Regions from separate parts of the Mesorhizobium sp. CC13 genome, predicted to be linked through region 1. Evidence: predicted binding sites of a transcription regulator. Region 1 holds the regulator's gene; the other holds the start of a gene.
The links. Region 1 encodes PhoB, which activates phosphate uptake and scavenging genes when phosphate is short. Its sites were predicted from a motif close to TGTCATNNANCTGTCAT; they were not measured.
Positions count from the first base shown of each region.

Region 2: PV773_RS10445 (bifunctional 2',3'-cyclic-nucleotide 2'-phosphodiesterase/3'-nucleotidase) is a predicted target of PhoB. The motif match lies at 2,845-2,861, and genes of this name have one in related genera.

Region 1 covers NZ_JARDJI010000016.1:65,727-71,617, forward strand. The annotation lists gene PV773_RS19150 (ROK family protein) at 1-883, shown strand, start outside; gene PV773_RS19155 (hypothetical protein) at 916-1,638, opposite strand; gene PV773_RS19160 (hypothetical protein) at 1,635-2,108, opposite strand; gene PV773_RS19165 (L,D-transpeptidase) at 2,182-2,985, opposite strand; gene PV773_RS19170 (hypothetical protein) at 3,256-3,600, opposite strand; gene phoB (phosphate regulon transcriptional regulator PhoB) at 3,958-4,647, opposite strand; gene phoU (phosphate signaling complex protein PhoU) at 4,746-5,450, opposite strand; gene pstB (phosphate ABC transporter ATP-binding protein PstB) at 5,489-5,891, opposite strand, start outside.
Region 2 covers NZ_JARDJI010000005.1:233,047-238,937, reverse strand. The annotation lists gene PV773_RS10465 (OmpA family protein) at 1-282, shown strand, start outside; gene PV773_RS10460 (DUF1203 domain-containing protein) at 483-962, shown strand; gene ald (alanine dehydrogenase) at 1,026-2,141, opposite strand; gene PV773_RS10450 (Lrp/AsnC family transcriptional regulator) at 2,296-2,769, shown strand; gene PV773_RS10445 (bifunctional 2',3'-cyclic-nucleotide 2'-phosphodiesterase/3'-nucleotidase) at 2,956-4,932, shown strand; gene PV773_RS10440 (glycerophosphodiester phosphodiesterase family protein) at 4,997-5,891, opposite strand, start outside.

The DNA of each region.
Region 1 (5,891 bases):
GCAGGCCGAAGCCCTGGTCGAGGAGTGCATCGGCATGGTGCGCAGGCTGACCGAACGTTGCGGCGAGGCCGCGGGCACGGTGCTGCGCATCGCCGTGGCCGTCCAGGGCGTCACCGATTCGGGCTCCCGCAAGCTCCTGTGGTCGCCCATCACGCCGCACGACGACATTCCCTTCGCCGACCGGCTGGAGCAGGAATTCGGCGTGCCGGTGACGGTCGAGAACGACTGCAACATGATCGCTGAGGCGCTGCGCTGGCGCGACCCCTCGCGCTATCGCGACGACTTCATCGCCATCCTGCTCTCGCACGGCATCGGCATGGGGCTGGTCGTCAAGGGCGAGCTCTTCACCGGCACCCAGTCCTCGGGCGCGGAGTTCGGCCACATGATCCACCGCCCCGACGGCGCGCTCTGCCGCTGCGGCCGGCGCGGCTGCATCGAGGCCTATGCCGGCAACTACGCGATCTGGCGCAACGCCAGGCTCGGCGACGAGAACGCCGAACCGCTCGCCGACCTCTCGGACGAGGACATCATCGCCCTGGCCGATGCCGCCCGCGACCATGACGGCCCGGAGCGGGAAGCCTTCCGCAAGGCGGGCGAGGCGATCGGCTTCGGCCTCGGCTCCATGTTCGCGCTCTTCGACCCCGCCCCGCTTGCCTTCGTCGGCGTCGGCGCCACCGCCTTCGATGTCATGGAGCCATATGTGCGGTCCGCGATCGCCAAGACGGCGGGCGGCACCCACTCCAGGGCGATCTCCTTCGACACCATGCCCAACGAGGTGCCGCTCATCCGCGAAGGCTGCATGATGCGCGCCCTGCTCTATGTCGACGACGAGATCTTCGCACCCGGCACGGCCCTTCGCCGTGCCCAGGCGGGCGTCGCCTGACCGTCCCTGCCCGGTCAGGCGCTGGACGGCCATCACCTCGAACTGTTCCTTTTCTTGCCCCAGGTCGAAACAAAGGCCGCGGCACGCAGCAAGAGCACCGACAGTATCGCCGCCACGAAGGGCCACTGCAGCGGGTTCGGCTCGGGCGTCGGGCGATGGAAGCTCAGGAAGTGCATGAACAGGAAGTAGGCCGTGTGCACCAGGGCGAGCCCCCACAGCACCGTTGCGCCGTTCTGCAGGAACTTCCAGACCGAAGTCCCGAGCAGGCGGATCGACCGGTCGTTCGAGGTGAACATGAGCATGAGCGCGTAGGCCAGCGCGGCAATGCCGATCAGGTTGGCAAGCCCGAAGCCCTGCTGGAACATCACGTACTCGCCCGTCTGCGGGATGATTTCGTAGCCGAAAAGCCGCGCGAAATCCCACTCGACCCAGCCGCCGAGGATGATGACCGTATGCACGGCCGCCAGAAGCGTCGCGTAGATTCCGGTTTCGCGCCGATAGGCAACCGCCCGCAGCAACGCCGGCCACAGGCGCGCCCCTGGCCCGATCGACATGGTGATCACCAGGAGCGCCAGCGAAGCGTCCGCGAAGGCGCGGTTCCACCGGTGCATCGGGCTCCACTGCCCGTGAACGACGGCAAATCCATAGATCAGCGCCGCCGAAACGCCGATGACGACGAGATGGCGAAGCAGCATCCGGCGCCAGGCAAGAGGGACGAGGCCGGCGCGGACGGGAGCGGCGGGGATATCGGTCACTTGGGATACTCCAGTTGCGTTGGGTCAGCGGCATCCGCGCGACGAGCGCGCAGCTCGTGCCATGAAGCGATGGCGAGGAGCGCTATGCCGAGCGCGGAAATCAATGGGCGGATCGGGTCGAACCACATCAGCAGGAATTCGCTCCCGAACAGAAGCATGAGGACCTTGTTGCAGGTCGGGCAGGCGATGCCGATGAAGCCCGTCACGCCGCCTATCCCCGCGCGGCGCACCGAGCAGACGGGGCGCCGAACGGCGATGTAGAGCCCCGAGAACGCCGACATGACCACCAGGGCGGGCAGTTCCCAGCCCGCGACGGCGGTCATCCGGACGAAGAACGGATTGTCCCAGAGCGCCGAAACGGTTCCGAGCGCGGCGAAGGTCAACGCGGCCGCGGCCGCGCCCTTCAGGATGGCGCGTCCATGCGAACCGATGGCGATTCCGCGCCCCAAGGCACTGATGCGGGTATTCATGTCGGATCTGCTCCATGTCTGCCGGGCGGCAATGCGCAGCCGCCCGGCGAGGACCTCAGGGGTGACCGTCGTATCAGCCGGCCTGCGGGGCGGGCGCGCTGCCGCCGGCGACCTCGTGGGTGTGGGGTTGGGTCGGGTCGCCCAGCACGAGTATGGGAGACTGGCTGGGCACCCGGTCGTACAGATCGATGATGTCCTGGTTCATCAGGCGGACGCAGCCGCTCGAAACCGCCTTGCCGATGGTCCAGTACTCCGGCGTTCCGTGGACACGGTAGAGCGTATCGACCTTGCCCTGGAAGACGTAGAGGGCCCGCGCGCCCAGCGGGTTCGTCAGGCCGGGCGGCATGCCGCCCCGGTCGGCGCTCCACTGGGCGAGGTTCGGCTGACGCGAGATCATCTCGTCCGGCGGCGTCCACTTCGGCCATTCCTGCTTCCAGCCGATACGGCCCCTGCCCGCCCAGGTGAAGCCGGCCCGGCCAAGTCCGACGCCGTAGCGCATGGCCTTGCCGCCCGGCTGGACGAGGTAGAGGTAGAAATTATCCGTATCGACGACGAGCGTTCCGACCGGCTCTTCGGTGGCATAGTCGACCTGCCGCCTATAGTAGCGGCTCGGCACCTTCTTCAGGTCGACCGCGGGAATGGGGAACCGCTCGTTCGGGAGCGGGCCGTACATCGCAAGGGCATTGGCGTCGGCGACCGGCGCCGGTTCGACCGGTGCCTTTGCCACCGGCGCGGCCGATTCCTGGGTGCTGACGCAGCCGGACACGACAAGCGTCCCCAGGCTCGCCGCACCGGTGAGGAAGCGTCGGCGGCTCAGGGCCGGGCCGTCTCCCGCGACGGGCTCCGCGGCGTTGGTTTCTATTGTGTCTGTGTTCATTAGGCAGTCTCCTGGACTCATTTCTTTCATTCAGGTCGACGCGGGGTCAGGGAGGTCGGCCCCGGTCGTGATCAGGCGAATGCAACCATCGGCACCGATCAGCCGATCGATGACGGCGCATGCGCGCTTGGGATGATCCGGCATTTCGCGGCGCGATTGCCACGAGCAGGCGTGCGGGCGACGGGCGGGTTCGGGAGGTCATCCTCTTCCCCTTCGCAGCTGACTTCGAACGGCTTCGTCGGCGTGGACCGAGGAGCGATCGGTTGAAAATCAGGCAGCGATGGGCGGCCGCAACAGCGATGCGGTCGACCCGACGCGCAGCAGGAGGTCTGGAAGCAGCATCACAGCCGCGGCGCGGAACGGCGCGGCAGGCTCGACGTGGGTCAGCCAGGCAGGACATTCGCCCAGGCAGTGCAGGCTGGCGAGGCTTTCGGCGGACAATTCGACGGTGCAGCGGTCCGGGGACGGCATGCACTCGTCGGCGACGGCAGTGATTTCCGCCTGCGCGGCCACCCTCGGCAACTCGGCAGAAAAGTTCATGCCTTCGGCCGCTGCCCGTTCGAGGGACAGTCCGTTGAGAATGGTGACCAACACCAGGAAGATGGCCGACAGCAAGTTACGCACGGCGTCCCAGCTAGCATGAAAAGTGGCAATTTTGAGTATTGCCGCAATCAATAAATTGTCATCTCAAGACAAATTCTGGTTGTCTTTGCTACTGATTGGGAACCTGTATCGACGATACAAGCATCCCATAACTGGAATCTTTGTATTGTACAGCGCCAGACCGAACACGTTGGGCTGCAATGATTTGAGCGCCGCAAAATGCTGGAACGGCATGGCGGCGCCACGCATCGGCGCGACAGCTCAGGTGCCGCCGGCTGTCGCGAACGCTACGAGCGCGCAGCGGCCCCTGTGACATTGGGACACTGGCCAGGTTGATCGTCCAGCCGGCGCGATGCCGTTTGCCGGCAGCTATTCTTCCCGGATGGCGTAGCCGGCGCCGCGGATGGTGCGGATCACGTCCGGCATGCGGCCGTTGTTGACGGCCTTGCGCAGGCGCCCGACATGCACGTCGACGGTGCGCTCGTCGATGTAGATCGTCTCGCCCCAGACATTGTCGAGCAGCTGGCTGCGCGAGAACACGCGGCCGGGATGGCGCATCATGAATTCGAGCAGGCGGAACTCCGTCGGCCCGAGCTTGATCTCGCTCTTCTTGCGATAGACCCGGTGCGACTCGCGGTCGAGCACGATGTCTCCGACCTTGAGCACCGAAGACAGCACCTCGGGCTTGGCGCGGCGCAGCAGCGCCTTCACCCGCGCCATGAACTCCGGCGTCGAGAACGGCTTCACCAGATAGTCGTCGGCGCCGGTGGAAAGCCCGCGCACCCGGTCGCTTTCCTCGCCGCGGGCCGTCAGCATGATGATCGGCAGCCGTTCGGTCTCGGGGCGCATCCTCAGCCGGCGGCAGAGCTCGATGCCGGAAAGCGCCGGCACCATCCAGTCGAGCACCAAAAGGTCGGGCACGTTTTCCTGCAGCCGCAGTTCGGCCTCGTCGCCGCGCGTCACCACTTCCACCTGGTAGCCTTCGGCCTCGAGGTTGTAGCGCAGCAGCACGCCGAGGGGCTCTTCGTCCTCGACGACCATGACCTTGGGAGCGATCATCGCCTATACCTTGTCCTGGCGCACGGCCCGGTTCGGACCATGCGCTGATTTAACCTGTGCAGCGCCCCCGCGCCAAACGCATGCGGTTGCGGAAGACGTCAGGCCGACATGGGCGACGTGGTTTCGTCGACCTTCGGCCGATTGAGCGGCAGCTGCGTGCCGGTGACCACGAAATAGGCGTTCTCGGCGATGTTGGTGACATGGTCGCCGATGCGCTCGAGGTTCTTGGCGCAGAACAGGAGATGCGTGCAGGCGGTGATGTTGCGCGGATCCTCCATCATGTAGGTCAGGAGCTCGCGGAACACGGCCGTGTATTGTACGTCGACCTTCTGGTCGTCGGTGCGCAGGTTCTTGAGGCCTTCGGCGTCGCGCGCGACATAGAGATCGACCACGCCGCGCACCTGGCCGAGCACCAGCTGCGCCATGGCGTCGATCGAATGCGACAGATTGCGCGGCATCGCCGACTGGCCGACCGCGCCCACCCGCTTGGCGATGTTCTTGGCGAGATCGCCGATGCGCTCGAGGTCGCCCGCCATGCGGATCGCGCCGACCACGGCGCGCAGGTCCTGGGCCATCGGCTGGCGCTTGGCGATCAGCGTGATCGCGCTGTTGTCGAGATCGCGCTGCCTGGCGTCCATGATGGTGTCGTCGGCAATGACGTTCTGCGCCAGCGGCTGGTCGGACGAAAGCAGCGCGCGGATGGCGTTCGCCACCATCGTGGCCGACAGGTCGCCCATGTCGCGGATGACCTGGTCGACGTGCTGGAGTTCCTCGTCGAAGGACCGGACTGTGTGCTCGCCCATGATCGTATCCTCGTCTTTGTGATCGGAGCGGCGTCCACTCAGCCGAAGCGGCCGGTGATGTAGTCCTGCGTCCGCTTGTCGTCGGGGTTGGTGAACATCTTGTCGGTCGGGCCTTCCTCGACCAGGTAGCCGAGATGGAACATCGCGGTCCGCTGCGACACGCGCGCCGCCTGCTGCATCGAATGGGTCACGATGACGATGGTGAAGTTCTCGCGCAGTTCGTCGATCAGTTCCTCCACCTTGGCGGTGGCGATCGGATCGAGCGCCGAGCACGGCTCGTCCATCAGGATCACTTCGGGCGACACCGCGATCGCGCGGGCGATGCACAGGCGCTGCTGCTGGCCGCCGGACAGGCCGGTGCCGGCTTCGTGCAGGCGGTCCTTGACCTCGTTCCAGAGCGCCGCCCGCTGCAGGCTTTTCTCGACGATCTGGTCGAGATCG
Region 2 (5,891 bases), on a different contig from region 1:
AACATCGCCAATGCCCTCAATCGCATCCTGCGCCGCGACCCCGAAACGCGCGTGCTGATCGAGGGTCATACCGACGCCGTGGGCTCGTTTGCGTCCAACCAGGCGCTTTCCGAGCGCCGCGCCGCCTCGCTCAGGCGGACGCTGGTACGGGAGTTCGGCATTCCGGGCTACGCACTCGAGACCGTCGGTTACGGCGAGGAGTTCCTGCTGGTGCCGACCCAGAACGAGAACTGGCGCAATCGGCGCGTGACCCTGCGCCGCTTCGACGACTTCATCCGCTGACGCGGAACGGTTCGATCCGCTTGGAGCCCGGCTTGCCAAAGCCGGGCTTTATTCATATCGGGGCGAGATGACGATCAGAGTGGTAGGTGCGGGTGCTGGATGCGCTGATGGATGAAACCCTGTCGGTCTAGCGGGAATCGGGTGGGCGCCCCCTTGGGCTCGGCCTAGCTTGCCGGGATCGCACCAAGAGGACTGCCGCCATGACCCTGAAATTTAAGGCCTTGCCCACCGACGACGTGAGAGCGCTGCAGCGAGGGGCGTTCGATGCCTACGGCATGGTCCCGGAGTGCCGCCTTTCCGATGGCGACGGCGTGCCCTGCCGCCACTGCCTGAAGAACGTGGCCGCGGGCGAGCCGTATCTCATTCTCGCCTACCGGCCGTTTCCAGCGTTGCAGCCCTATGCGGAAACCGGCCCGATCTTCCTCCATGCGGAGGAGTGCGCGCGCGCAGACGACACCGCCGATCTTCCCGAACTGTTCAAGGAGACCCGCGACTACATCCTGCGCGGCTACGGTGCCAACGATCGCATCGTCTATGGCACCGGGGCGGTAACGCCGACGCCGGAGATCGTCGCGAAGGCCCACGAATTGCTGGCGCTGCCCGACGTCGCCTACGTGCACATGCGCTCGGCCAGGAACAATTGCTATCAGTGCCGGATCGAGTTGGCAGCGGAGGCCTGACCGAACAAAACGAAAGCCCGCCGCATCGCTGCGGCGGGCGTTCGAAGGTGTCGTGGACGCGACTCAGGCCGCCAGTGCGGCCTTGGCGTCGACCATCTCGTAGCCGAGGGCCTCGGCGACGGCGCGGTTGGTGATCCGCCCGCGATGCACGTTGAGCCCGTTGCGCAGATGCGGTTCGTCTGCGAGTGCCTTGAGGCCGCGGTCGGCGAGCGCCAGGCCGTAGTGCAGCGTGGCGTTGTTGAGCGCGTGCGCCGAGGTCACCGGCACCGCACCCGGCATGTTGGCTACGCAGTAGTGGATGATGCCGTCGACCTCGTAGGTCGGATCGGCGTGGGTCGTGGCGTGCGAGGTTTCGAAGCAGCCGCCCTGGTCGATGGCGACGTCGACCAGCACCGCGCCCTTCTTCATGCCCGAGAGCATCTCGCGGCTGACGAGCTTCGGCGCCGCAGCTCCCGGGATGAGGACTGCGCCGACGATGATGTCGGCCGAGAAGCACTCTTCCTCCAGGGCCTCGACCGTCGAATAGCGGGTATGGACGCGGCCGCCGAAGAGGTCGTCCAGCTGGCGCAGTCGCGGGATCGAACGGTCGATGATGGAAACGTCGGCACCGAGCCCGGCAGCCATGCGGGCGGCATGCAGGCCGACGACGCCGCCGCCGATCACCGCGACCTTGCCTGGCAGCACGCCTGGCACGCCGCCGAGCAGCACGCCGCGGCCGCCATTGGCCTTCTGCAGGGCGGTGGCGCCCGCCTGGATCGACAGCCTTCCAGCAACTTCCGACATCGGGGCCAGCAGCGGCAGGCCGCCGCGGTCGTCGGTCACCGTTTCGTAGGCGACCGCCGTGACCCCGGAGGCGAGCAGCCCCCTGGTCTGATCAGGGTCGGGAGCGAGGTGCAGGTAGGTGTAGAGGATCTGACCGTCGCGCAGCTGCGCCCATTCCTTGGGCTGGGGTTCCTTGACCTTCACGATCATGTCGGAGCGGGTGAAGACCTCCTCCGCCGTCTTGGCAATATGCGCGCCGGCCCCGCGGTAGGCGTTGTCGTCGGCGCCGATGCCGGCACCCGCGCCGGTCTCGATCAGCACTTCATGGCCGTGGGCGACATATTCGCGGACCGAGCCGGGGGTCAGTCCGACGCGGTACTCGTGGTTCTTGATTTCCTTGGGGCAACCAACACGCATTTCTCGCTCCTCCGCAGCCGTTCAGGCTCTTGTTCCCTATGTAGGAAGTGAATCACGAATCGGCTCGAATATGTTTGCGAAATGAGTTGCGCATGCTGGCTGCGTTCGATAATCCTTGCGTCGTTCGCTGTAAATATCGAAGGAAATTCGAAGAATGCCGCTGGACAGGATTGATATCGCCATTCTGGACTCGCTCCAGAAGGATGGCCGCATGCCCAATGCGGCGCTGGCCGAGAAGGTCGGCCTGTCCCAGTCGGCCTGTTCGCGCCGTCTCGACAACCTGGAGAAGTCGGGCATCATCAGCGGCTATCACGCCAGGCTTTCGAACGCTGCGCTCGGCCACCAGATGACGGTGATCGTCCACATATCGCTGTCCGGCCAGTTCGAGAAGACGCTGAGCGAGTTCGAGGTGGCGGTGAAGCGCTGCCCCAACATCCTCTCCTGCCACCTGATGTCGGGCGAATACGACTACATCCTGCGCATCGCCGCACGCGACCTGCCCGACTACGAACGCATCCACAAGGAGTGGCTTTCGGCGATGCCGCACGTCACCAAGATCAACTCGTCCTTCGCGCTGCGCGAAGTGATCGACCGCACCGCCATGGGCATGCGTCCGGACCTGGCCTGAAAACTTTCGGGACGATGAGCGGCCCGCGGTGCATAGCTGGGTCGGCCTCGCTGGACCAATCCATTCCCTAGGGCTCGTCACGGGGCTGTTACATCGAGCCGCTGGACTTGCGCTGAAATTGGCGCAAGATTTCATCTTTCTTACGCCGGCTGAATACTGTCAGTTCATTTCCTCTGGAGAGTGAAAATGTCCAACATGCTTCACCCGATTTCTCGCCGTTCTTTCCTTGCCGGCTCTGCGGCCGCCGGCGCGATCGTGATGATGCATCCATTCTCGGCGCGCGCGCAGGCCAAACAGGCGCATCTCAGGATCATGGAAACGACCGACCTCCACGTCCACGTCTTCCCCTACGACTATTACGCCGACAAGCCGAACGACACGATGGGCGTGGCCAGGACCGCATCGATCATCGACTCCATCCGGGCCGAGGCCACCAACTCTCTGCTCCTCGACAATGGCGACTTCCTGCAGGGCAACCCGATGGGCGACTTCATGGCCTATCAGCGCGGCATGAAGGACGGCGACATACACCCGATCATCAAGGCGATGAACACGCTGGGCTACGATTGTTCGACGCTCGGCAACCACGAGTTCAACTATGGCCTGGACTACATGTTCAAGGTGCTCAACGGCGCCAGTTTCCCCTTCGTCTGCGCCAACCTGACCAAGGGCCAGCTCGCCGCCGACGCCACCAAGGACGAGCTGTTCCTGAAGCCCTATGTCATCGTCGACAAGAAGCTGAAGGACGGCGCGGGCGCCGAGCAGCCGATCCGCATCGGCCTGATCGGCTTCGTGCCGCCCCAGGTGATGACCTGGGACGCCAAGCATCTAAGCGGCAAGGCGATGACCCGCGACATCGTCAAGACCGCCCAGGCCTGGGTGCCGCAGATGAAGGAGGAGGGCGCCGACATCATCATCGCGCTGGCTCACTCGGGCATGGGCACGCCGGCTGCCGGCGACAATCTGGAGAACGCGTCGATCCTGCTCGCAGGAGTGGATGGTATCGACGCCATCGTCACCGGCCACAGCCATCTCGATTTCCCCGGCCCCAAATTCGAGGGCGTTGCCGGCGTCGACAACGCCAAGGGCACGATCAACGGCAAGCCGGGCGTGATGGGCGGGTTCTGGGGATCGCATCTCGGCCTGATCGACCTGATGCTGGAGCGCGACGGCAATGCCTGGAAGGTGGTCAGTTCGACCAGCGAGGCGCGGCCGATCTTCAAGCGCGTCGACAAGAAGGTTATGCCGACGGTGGAAAGCCGGGCTTCGGTCGAGGCGGCGGTGAAGGAGGAGCACGAGGCGACGATCGCCTATGTGCGTACGCCTGTGGGCAAGACGTCGGCGCCGCTCTACTCCTACTTCGCGCTGGTCGCCGACGATCCGTCGGTGCAGATCGTGAGCCAGGCGCAGACCTGGTACATCAAGGACATGCTGAAGGACACCGAGCACAAGGACCTGCCGGTACTCTCGGCCGCGGCGCCGTTCAAGTCCGGCGGACGCGGCGGGCCGGACTACTACACCGATGTGCCGGCTGGCGACGTGGCGATCAAGAATGTCGCCGACCTCTACCTCTATCCCAACACGGTCCAGGCTGTGGCGATCACCGGCGCGCAGGTGAAGGAATGGCTCGAGATGTCGGCCGGCATCTTCAATAAGGTGGAGCCGGGCAAGGCGGACCAGCCGCTGATCAATGCCGACTTCCCGTCCTACAATTTCGACGTCATCGACGGCGTCACCTACAGGGTCGACCTGGCCCAACCGCCCAAATATGATTCCAAGGGCACCGTGCTGAATGCCGGCTCCAACCGCATCGTCGACTTGATGTTCGGAGGAAAACCGATTGATCCGGCGGCAAAATTCGTCGTCGCGACCAACAACTACCGGGCCGGGGGCGGGGGCAACTTCCCCGAGATCAATGCCTCGAAGGTGATATTCGAAGCGCCCGACACCAACCGCGACGTCATCGTGCGCTACATCGTCGACCAGGGCACGATCAATCCGTCGGCCGACTCGAACTGGTCGTTTGCGCCCGTGCAGGGTGCTTCGGTGATCTTCGAGACCGGCCCGAAGGCGAAGGAGCACCTCGCCGAGATCAAGGCCGTGAGGATCGAGCAGGCCGGCGAGGGCGCCGAGGGTTTTGCGAAGTATCGCATAACCCTCTGACCGGACCGCTTCCTCGACCCACCTCGGGGCGGTCGCGCCATGCCGGCCGCTCCCTACAAGTTCCTCAGAGCTCCCGCCTGGCGACGGCGGGGGCGATCGCGTCCAGCTGATCGGTCGAAATGCCGCCCGAGTAGCCCGCGGGCAGCCGGTCGACGGTGGCCGGGTCGTCGATGCCGTCCGAGAAGCCACCGCCGCCATAGGGCCCGAGCAGATAGACGCTGGTGCCGACGCTCTCCATGCGGTCGAGGAAGCGGTCTGGCCAGCCCCAGAGCCAGGGCGCGACGTTGACCGGGACGAGCAGGGCGGTGCCGCGGCAGGCATCCGGCACATAGCCGGTCCAGCCCAGGCCCTCGTAGCGCAACAGGCATCTCATCAGCGATTCTTTGCTGACGGCGCGCATGCCGGGCAAGGCTTCCTTGATTGCCCGGACCGGGGCGTCGCCGCCGACGACGGCGAGGGCTGCACGCCGTTCGGCCGGAAGCGTCGAGAGATAGGCCGCAAGGGCCTTGCCTTCCGCCGGATCGTTGCTCTTGAGGTTGATGTGGAAGCGCTGGTCGGGGAAGCGCGAAAAAACCTCGTCGAGCGACGGCATCAGGCCCATGCCCTTGCCGCGGAAGGGGAAGGTCTTGCCGCCATCCGCCGTGTAGCCGTAGCCCACGTCGAGCTGCCTGAGCGCTGCCATGGAAAGGTCACGGGTCCGGCCGCTGCCTTCGGTGCGGCAGTCTACGGTCCAGTCGTGGAAAACGGCGAACTGGCCGTCGGTGGTGGGCTGCACGTCGAGCTCCAGAACGTCGGCGCCGAGGGCAAATGCCGCCTCCATCGAGGCGAGCGTGTTCTCGAGATAGTCGTGGCGCGGCGGCAGCATCCTCTTGGCGGTGCAGGTCTCGGCGGTCAGGCCGGCCCGCTCGAACTCCTGCGCGAGCCCGCGATGGGCGAGGATCACGGGCTTGCCGGCGGGC